3 regions of the Paenibacillus sp. S02 genome follow, and region 2 is predicted to be linked to each of the others. Evidence: predicted binding sites of a transcription regulator. Region 2 holds the regulator's gene; each other region holds the start of a gene.
What was found. The regulator LexA, encoded in region 2, represses DNA repair genes until DNA is damaged. The targets are predictions, from matches to a motif close to CGAACATATGTTCG.

Region 1 (3,242 bases), 750 kb from region 2:
CAGCCGTAAAAAAAGGCTGGAGCACGCACACCCTTGGGTGTTTAAAAACGAAATAGCCAAGATCGAAGGGGACCCAGAGGCAGGCGATTTGGTCAGTATCGTTAACCATCAGGGGCGTTATTTGGCGACAGGTTACTATAATCCAGCTTCACAAATTACAGTGCGTGTAATGTCCTACGAGCCGCTGGAAGCAATGGATCAAAACTTTTTTGCCCAACGCTTTCGCAAATGTCTGGAGCACCGCGAACGTTTTGTGACCGGGGGAGACGCTTATCGGTTGGTGTACGGCGAGGCTGATTTTTTGCCTGGGCTGATTGTAGATCGATTTGGTGATGTGTTAGTCGTGCAGTTGTTAACGCTTGGCATGGATCGGCGCAGGGAAGAAATCAGGGATGCGCTCGTTGAAGTAGTGGGTCCTGTTGGTATATATGAGCGCAGTGATGTATCCATCCGTGAGCTGGAAGGATTGGAACAAACGAAGGGTCCTTTGTACGGTGATTGCCCGCGTCATGTGGTGGTGACGGAAAATGGCCTGCAAATCAAGGTTGATATCGTAGAGGGCCAGAAGACGGGGTATTTCTTTGACCAGCGTGAAAATCGTGCGGCTATAGCACCGTTGATGACAGGTTGGGGAGCACGTAGTGGAATTACGCTACAAGAAGTAGCGGCAGACTCAGGCGATGCGGGCACAACGGTCATGAAGCCAGTGAATAAAAGTGGTAAGGTTGTTGAATTCCCATTCTGGGATGGCGCAACCGTATTGGAATGTTTTTCGCATACGGGAAGCTTTACGCTCAATGCATGTAAACATGGTGCTAAAAAAGTAACTTGTCTTGATATTTCTGAGCATGCGATTGAAAGTGCGCGGGATAATGTCAAGCTGAACGGTTTTGAGGAACGCGTTGAGTTTGTCGTCGACGATGCTTTTCAATATTTGCGCAATCAAGTGAAGGGTGTAGAGGAACGCAATGCACGAGCCGGGGGCAAAGGAGATACATCCAAGCCGCTGACAGCAGGTGGCGGACGCACCTTTGACGTGGTCATTCTTGATCCACCAGCCTTTGCCAAAACGAAGAATGCTGTCCAAGGAGCTACACGTGGATATAAAGATATAAACCTGCACGGGATGAAGCTGGTCAATGAGGGCGGCTATCTAGTGACAGCGAGCTGCTCGTTCCATATGCGGCCAGAGTTGTTTTTAGATACCATTAAGGAAGCGGCGGCAGATGCCGGTAAAATCCTTCGTCTGGTAGACTGGAGAGCGGCTGGTAAAGACCATCCTCAAATTTTGGGTGTGGAGGAAGGCCATTACTTGAAATTCGCCATCTTTGAGGTGCGCAGCCGGACACAGCTGTAGGTTTCATACAAGGTCAAAGTCAATCGCCTTTTTGGTGATTAAATAGGTAAAATAGACTCGTTTAGGTATAAATCAGTCCTGTAGAGAAGGCGTGCACCAAGCCAATCTGCGGGACTGATTTGTTTTTTTAGAGGGAGGAAGAATTGCTACAACATGGCAAACGTACGTTCTTTTCTCCCTTGCCTGATATGCTATACTGTTTAATAGAATGTTGTTCGTTGGAAAGGAGGCCGCATCATGTCGGTCCGCTTGTTGATTGGCCGCTCTGGGAGTGGTAAAAGTACGTTAATCCGCAATGAAATGACGTCTATGTTACGCGAGGAGCCGCTAGGTAAGCCTATGCTGTTACTTGTACCGGAGCAATCGTCATTTGCTTCTGAGCATGCGTTACTTACAGAAGCCGGAAACGGTATTCAGGGGTCGGTGCGCGCCCAAGTGATGGGATTTCATCGTCTTGCCTATTTAGTTATGCAGGAAACCGGGGGTTCAGCACTGGTGCCTGTAACGGAAGAAGGCAAGAAGATGCTTTTATATAAAATTATTCGTCGTCGCAAGAATGAACTGAGTTTGTTTAAGGATTCGGGAGACCAGCTCGGCTTTGTGGATCGGTTGAATACATTGTTTACGGAGCTAAAGCAGTATGGAAATGATACTTGGTCTGTACCGGAGCAACTGGAGCGAATGAACGCTGCTGAAGAGTCAACTCCGATTTTGCGCGGCAAGCTCAAAGATATCAGTCTAATCTATGAGGATTTTGAACGAGAGCTGACGCTTAAATATATTGACGGTGAAGATACGCTGCGCATGCTGGCAGAACAGATTGCTGAGTCTTCCCTTGTGCGTGGGGCAGATATTTGGATGGATGGCTACCGCAGGTTTACACCACATGAATACAAGGTGGTGGAGCAGCTTATGCTGCACGCTTCTTCGTTGACAGTGGCGCTGACTTGCAACCGCAGCTACGAGAGCGGACAGCTTCCGCATGAGCTGGATTTGTTTCATCCTTCGGCGGCTACGTATGTAAAGCTCAAAGGAATGGCAGACGAGCTGATGATAGAGACGCAGACTCAATTACTGCGCCCTGATCCGCTGCCGAGATTTAAGGAGCGTCCAGCGTTAGCGTATTTGGAGGCTAACTTTGAACATCGTACAGGGTTACGGAATCAGGAACAACGGATGCGGCTGCAGCAGCTACGAGAGCAGTGGACAGAAGAACAGCCGGAAGGCATAAAACTGTACACTGCGGCTAATCGCCGTGCAGAGCTGGAAGGGGCTGTACGCGAGATGCGTCGTCTGGCCCGAGATGAGGGCGCTCGTTATCGGGAGATGGCTCTGTTTGTACGTCATATTGAAGATTATGAGCCATGGGTGGAACCGATATTCAAACAATATGAGGTTCCAGTATTTCTGGATCAGCGGAGAAGTGTATTGCATCATCCCTTAGTGGAATTGATTCGGGCTTCGCTGGATATCGTGCAGCGTCGTTGGCGATATGAGGATGTATTCCGTGCGGTCAAAACAGACCTTCTCCTGCCGCTGGATGGTCGGGTGAGCCGTGAGGAGATGGACCGTTTGGAAAACTATGTACTAGCCTGCGGAATACAAGGCAGCCGTTGGACAGACGGTCGCCCGTGGCAGGCTGTGCCCAGCTTGTCACTGGAGCTGGAGGAGCAGGAACGGAACCGTCAACGGGATGAAACGTTGGATTTGATGGAACTGTGCCGGGATGTGATCGTGACGCCTTTACGTGCGTTTGAGAAACGTGTGGGCAAGGCACGAACTGCACTTGAGAAGTGTGAAGCGGTATATCTGTTACTGGAGGATGCAGAAATCGGCCACAAGCTGGACGCCTTCATTCATCAGGCAGAGGAAGCAGGAAAACCTG
Region 2 (3,242 bases):
AGCAAGCGGCCGCAGCATGTTATATGAAATAACATCATACGGCCTTTGTTACAGAGCTACAGGCTAAATCAGTTATTTCTTGTCTACCTGTATCTGATTGGATAGCGCAAACTTCTCAAGTCGCTCTGCAATGGCATCCGTGTCATAGCGACCTAATGATTTTGTGAAAATAAAATTACCGCCCTTACCTTTTCTTTCAACAGTTACGTAACCCTTTTCAATCTTGATGGCTTTCATGTCCCCTGCCGTCATTGGACGTTCTCTACCACCTTTCAGCATATAGAGAGTATCCTTTCCCACTTTCAGATAAGGACGACGGATAAAAAAGATAACAGCCAGCATCAAGTACAGGCCGAATACAAGCCAATCCATCCCTCGCATACCGGTCTTAGTCAAAAAGTAACTCATAAGCATGTACAATACAGAAAGACCAGCCAGCATAATTGGCACAGTAATGTTACGGCCACGGAAAATATCCATTGCAGAACCTGCGCCGCTAATGGTTTGAATGCCTTGCTTTTTGCGCGATTTATTTAAATGCGCTGTGTTTTTGCGTACTTTTCTTTCAAATGATCGGGCCATCTCTCAATTCCTTCCCAGATATATTACATTAAAACAATTGCCTCAAAGCTGATCTATATAGATACCATGAAAGGTACCTAAAACAAAAGGCAAATTGCAGGCTTGGGCGCTTTAACAACATTAATGCTTCAGCCCGTCATTTCCTTTCGATGTATCATCGTCCACAAATTCAATCGTCTCAAGCTGCTGCCGAAAATTACGGCGAATGTTACCTAAATAAATTTCCCGAAGATTGGCGCGCTCTGTGGCTTCCTCTTCCGTCAAACCCTCGGATTTTGCTTTGCGCGCTAATTCATTAATGCGCTGTACCAAGCTGTCTATATCCAAATTGTGTCCCCTCCATAAAAGCAAAGATATAATACACTTTGACATGTAGAAAAGAGCTTGTCAAGGCTCCCGTATTGCGCTCCCTGACAAGCTCTAATAATCTATAGATCAGAAGTTAGGAAGCTTGAGTACCTGACCTGCCTGCACTCCCCGATCCTCCAAACCGTTAATCCGCACAATTCCTTCTATATATACCCGTGTATCCATTCGTTCCGGTTTATGATTTGCGGCAATCTCCCACAACGTATCCCCAGGTTGTACGGTCAGTTTAGTCACTTCTTCTTTGGAAGCTGAAGGTGCTGCGAAAACCGTAATTACACCTGCCCCTGCAATCCAAGCAACAATCACTATAATAAGAAGCTTAAGTAAAAGAGTATTGGTAATAATCTGCATAAAACGCGCCCTACCCTCTTTTCGGGTCTCCTGTAAATTTTCTAAATTCATCGGAAAAATACTTTGATAAGTGCTATATTTCATCATTGGCTGTGTCCTCCAAACGTTTGTTCTTATGTTTTCACAATATAACACGAACGTTTGTTTTGTTCAATAGAAAAGAGAACAAAAGTTCGCAATTATTTTCAGGGATTATTTAGAACTTATGTTTGTACGAACGGAGGTTCTATGCTATAATTTTCCCAAACGTTACTAAATGGGGTTGATACGGTATGTCTAAGATTTCGAGCCGCCAGCAGGCCATTCTTGAATTTATCCGCAATGAAGTGCGTCTAAAGGGATACCCCCCTTCTGTACGCGAAATAGGCGAGGCTGTCGGATTAGCCTCCAGTTCTACGGTTCATGGTCATTTGGATCGTTTAGAGAAAAAAGGACTCATTCGCCGCGATCCTACAAAACCACGGGCTATTGAGTTACTCGGTCAAGACGAATCGGATAACAGCAACTTGATTAATTACTCCATTAGTCGTGTCCCCGTCGTCGGCAAAGTAACCGCTGGTCTTCCTATTACGGCGACAGAAAATATTGAAGATTACTTTCCTCTTCCCCAACACTTTGTTGGTGAGGATAAAATATTCATGTTATCTGTTGTAGGCGAAAGCATGATTGAGGCTGGGATTGCTAACGGAGACTATGTAATCGTACGTCAGCAGCAGACCGCTGATAATGGTGATATTGTTGTAGCTATGACAGATGAAGACGAAGCTACAGTTAAAACCTTCTACAAAGAAAAAGATCATATCCGGCTTCAACCTGAAAATCCAGCCTTTGAACCGCTTCGCCTGACACACGTCAGCATTTTGGGCAAGGTTGTAGGACTCTTCCGGGACTTCCACTGATTTCTCGTTCTTTCTTCCCCGTTAATCTATCCACTAATACAAAACCGGCTGCCTAGGGCAAGCCGGTTTTGTATTGCTATTATGTATCTCACAACTATTTTTTCATTTCAGCAACCTATTCCTATTTTTTCTACTATAAATTCAGCCTCCTCATCTCAAATAATCCCCCACTGATCTTGAGCAGCTATACTGTCATGGGCAAAACTAATAGATCTTTTTTTGTTTTAGATAAATATGGTATATTAACTACTCATAGCTCTGTAGGAGGAATTAAATGAAAAAACTTGTAATTTCAGCGTTTGTTGTGATATTTATCGCCATAAGCTGTGTAGTTCCAACAATGGATCATTTGTATGCAAAAGAGAACTCACACATAACAACCTACGACCGTATTCAGTACATACAAATACTTATCCATTTCAGGTATTTAGAAAAGCAACTCGAAGCTGTAATTTTCGAAAGAAATAATTATCCAGAAGACAGCCAAGAATATAAACAGCTCTCTGAACAACTGAATCATATTCTTGCTCAAGAGGCGTACTACGAGAAAAAACTTAACACTCTTAATAGTAAATAATTTTCATACTAACTGCCTATTATCTTTATCTATACTATTAGACTCATGCCGACCTGCCTGTAACATTCTCCTGCAACGTAAAGTTGAAAAGGCGAAGACAGGTTCGCATGAGTTTTTTTATTAACCATTAGGAATATAGGTACTAGCTTCTTTTTGCTTTTAATAGATTTATGCTGATACATTACTATCACAATTGACATATGTATATAGCAGAACTAAGCAAAGGAGATATGCAGATGATCAGAAATAGAGTTAAAACGTATAAGCATCGCATCGGGAAAAACAGATATCTGGTCGTTAAAGTCTTTCAAGCCGCAGCTGCTAAAACAGGAAGCGGAAATGCACTAGCAACCAATGCCTTGAATATCAAAATTTCCAAGCGTAAGCATAAACGCCACTAAGATTTAACCGCACCTTCATTTCTTTGAAGGGAGGTGATAATATGAGCAGAAGACATTGCAAAC
Region 3 (3,242 bases), 330 kb from region 2:
TGGTCCTTCGCATGTACAATCCCCTCTTCCGCAGAGTTGGCTTTCGCAACTTGACGTTACTCCGCGGAAAAGCTAAGTATAAGACAGATCAAATCGTTTCCAAATCGTCCTTTGGGGAAGTATCCTTCGGGGACACATGGTATCCTGATCCTTTCTTTTGTGGAATAAAACTCCGACATTTCTGTGGTACATATAATTCTATAATTTATTATACCACACCTTGTCACCTGCTAAACAGCTTGCTTTTTTGCTGCACCATATTTTATTTTATGTGTGAGCATGCTTTATTGTATGTGCGAATTAACGCATTATACCGAAGGTTTGGCGAATGCACATTTAATATAATAACCAAAGCGTATTTTATTTCTGTTTAGATTATTATCCACTTAATTTGGCGGTTCTACGCTGGTTGGCCATAAACACGCCTCCAAGTATAAGGACCAGCCCGGTCAGAACGTTCCAGCCGATATGTTCATTCAAGAGCAAAAAGCCCCATACAATGGCACTTACTGGTACAAAATACGTCACCGAAGAAGCAAATTCCGCACTCCCCCGCAAAATCATGTAGTTGAACAAAATATATGCTACTCCTGATCCCAAAACTCCCAGTCCTATAAGAGAACCCAATACACCTGGGTCAGAAACAATCGACAAATCAGGTCTCTCCACAATTGCCATCATAATACCACCCCCTACCGCAGCACCAAACAGTGTCGAAAAAGTAGCCTGATACATGGAAAGATTGGAGAGAAAACGTTTGGAGAGCTGTGTTCCAAATCCGTAGCAGAGAGTCGCAAGCAGCATACATCCAAAACCCACAGGATCAACAGAAATAATAGATGCAGGATTAATACCCAATAAAATAATGATTCCTACAAAAGCGAGACCCATTCCTAACCACTGCATTCGATGAAAAATAGCCCCGAAAAAAACAAGCCCCACCAACATGGTCCATATTGGCGTGGTGGCATTCAATACAGAAGCCATGCTGCTAGCTATTCTGGTCTCGCTAAAACCGATCAATGTCCATGGCAGAACCATGTTGACCAAAGCTACCAGAATAACCGATTTCCACGGAATGCTTTTGATTTTAAACGGCCTGCGCATAAGTAGCATTAATAAGACGATAAAAATAAATCCAAAGCTGGATCTGAGAAATACAATCGTCCACGGCCCTACTTGATGTAGCAACAACACCTTGATAAACATAAACGAACCGCCCCAAATGAGGCTCAACAATAATAAAGCTGCATATAACGAACGTGACAATATGTATACCTTCTTTCTCCACTTTCTTAATTTAAATAGTAAAGGCTGACCGCAGTCAGAACGATCTCCCCTTTTATGTAAGTTTTTATCCATTAGCTTAACATAAACTCTGTTTAACTGTCATTGGCGATAAACGCATGAATTCTTTACACAATGGCACATAGGGTATCGCTCCCTACCCCTTTTCCAATAATTGATGATTGCTTTAGCCATAGAAAAATTCCTATGATGAGGGAGGTATAAACAGAACATATGTTCTATACACTAATTATATATTGTATTCTTACTCGGAGTAAAGGAGATTTTTATGCCAAACCAAAAGATACTGAACTACAAGAATAAAGCTCCTTTGCCTTCTGAAGAAGACGCAGGGCTGATCAAGATCTGTGTACTTCTAACTCTTGTGCTGGATGTGCTGGAACGAGACATTCGTATTATAAATACCTCTCCTCTAAAAATGCCCGATTTGTATGTTCGTAGCCTGACTGGAGTACAACAGCGCGTAGCTGTTCAATTAGCAGAGACAAAGGCGCGAATGAAAACACTAGGGGTTAAAATTTACAGCGAAATCCGAAATCATGAAGGCATAGAGGTTTTGTATGTGTGCCGCGGCTATCAAAGGCGATTTTTCATGCTTTCATCCTTTGCCCGCAGCGAGGTCCGACGGAAACTGGGACATTATCTGGGAATTGACCCCTCCCAAGATTAAGCCCCCTTGTAATCTCGTCTCTAGTTCTTGCACGATTAATTTTCATTCCCTGCAAAATAACCAACCCACTTCCCATTTATCAACCTAAATTCTAGTATAAAACTATTGCATTACGTGAAGTGAAGGTGATTCAAGAATGGATAAGTCACCAGATCATGGATAAACTCAGTCCATTTGGCACACATTATGCCTATCTCATCCAAAATGGAGGTGCTCTCTTGGCTGGACATGACGCAGCTTCCGTTGAATTAAGCAGAAATATTTCCTTTATTGAGCAAGCACTTTTTTACACGGATGATTTAAAAAAGCAGGCGATTTCCGTTGACGGCAAAGACGGTATGCTGCTCTATATTGATTCGCTCGTAGATCAGGAGATGATTCAAACTCATATCCTGAGTGCCTTATATGAGAAAACCGATGCAGTCTCTCATCAAATGTTCACCACCTTAAGCAGTCAAAAAGACACCGACCTTCAAAATGCTGCTGATTCGCTTATTCAGGGATATTGCATTTTTATGATAAATGGAGCGGAAGAATTTTTTATCCTTTCTTCCGAAAAGACGTATGCTCGCAGTACAGACGAACCAGAAAACGAAGGGATTATTCGCGGACCGCACAATGGATTCATTGAGCAGTTATCCATCAATCTAAATCTGATTCGCAAACAAATTGTCACACCGTCACTGGTTGTACGCTACTTTTATGTGGGATCTAAAACCCGGACTAAAATCGCTATTGTCTATGTTCAAGACTTGGCTAATCCTGAGCTAGTGGAAGCAGTGAAAACGAGAATTAAAGCGATCTCCTCCGATATGGTGCTCCCCCCCGGTTTTATTCAAGAGTTTATTGAGGACAACCCTTTTTCCCTCTTCCCTCAACAGCTCAGCACGGAACGACCGGATCGTGTGACCGCCAATCTAATGGAGGGACGGATAGCGATTTTGGCTGAAGGTAGCCCAACTGCTCTAATAGCTCCCGTCTCTTTTTTTGCATTTTACCAAAGCCCAGATGATTATCACGGCCGTTGGATTATTAGTTCATTTCTAAGAACGATTCGAATGATGAGCTTTTTGATCGCTTTTACGCTGCCTGCCATTTACATTGCGACGATTGCTTTTCATCCAGCTATTTTGCCATTAGAGCTGGCGCATACCATCAAAAAATCACTGGAAAATGTCCCATTCCCAGCGATTGTGGAGGCTATGCTGCTTGAATTGATCTTTGAGGTGCTGCGAGAAGCCGGGGTTCGTCTACCCAGTCGGGT

Region 1: a site for LexA is predicted at 1,515-1,528, ahead of addB (helicase-exonuclease AddAB subunit AddB). Genes of this name have one in related genera too.
Region 3: a site for LexA is predicted at 1,515-1,528, ahead of KAI36_RS16165 (YhjD family protein). Genes of this name have one in related genera too.

Annotation. Positions count from the first base shown of each region.
Region 1 covers NZ_CP073682.1:4,055,923-4,059,164, reverse strand. Annotated here, with positions in the region: gene KAI36_RS17985 (class I SAM-dependent rRNA methyltransferase) at 1-1,357, shown strand, start outside; gene addB (helicase-exonuclease AddAB subunit AddB) at 1,595-3,242, shown strand, end outside.
Region 2 covers NZ_CP073682.1:3,303,330-3,306,571, forward strand. Annotated here, with positions in the region: gene KAI36_RS14505 (hypothetical protein) at 73-582, opposite strand; gene KAI36_RS14510 (DUF896 domain-containing protein) at 703-909, opposite strand; gene KAI36_RS14515 (LysM peptidoglycan-binding domain-containing protein) at 1,018-1,386, opposite strand; gene lexA (transcriptional repressor LexA) at 1,575-2,201, shown strand; gene KAI36_RS14525 (hypothetical protein) at 2,476-2,778, shown strand; gene KAI36_RS14530 (hypothetical protein) at 3,015-3,179, shown strand; gene KAI36_RS14535 (hypothetical protein) at 3,221-3,242, shown strand, end outside.
Region 3 covers NZ_CP073682.1:3,634,124-3,637,365, forward strand. Annotated here, with positions in the region: gene KAI36_RS16160 (DMT family transporter) at 379-1,269, opposite strand; gene KAI36_RS16165 (YhjD family protein) at 1,577-1,978, shown strand; gene KAI36_RS16170 (spore germination protein) at 2,197-3,242, shown strand, end outside.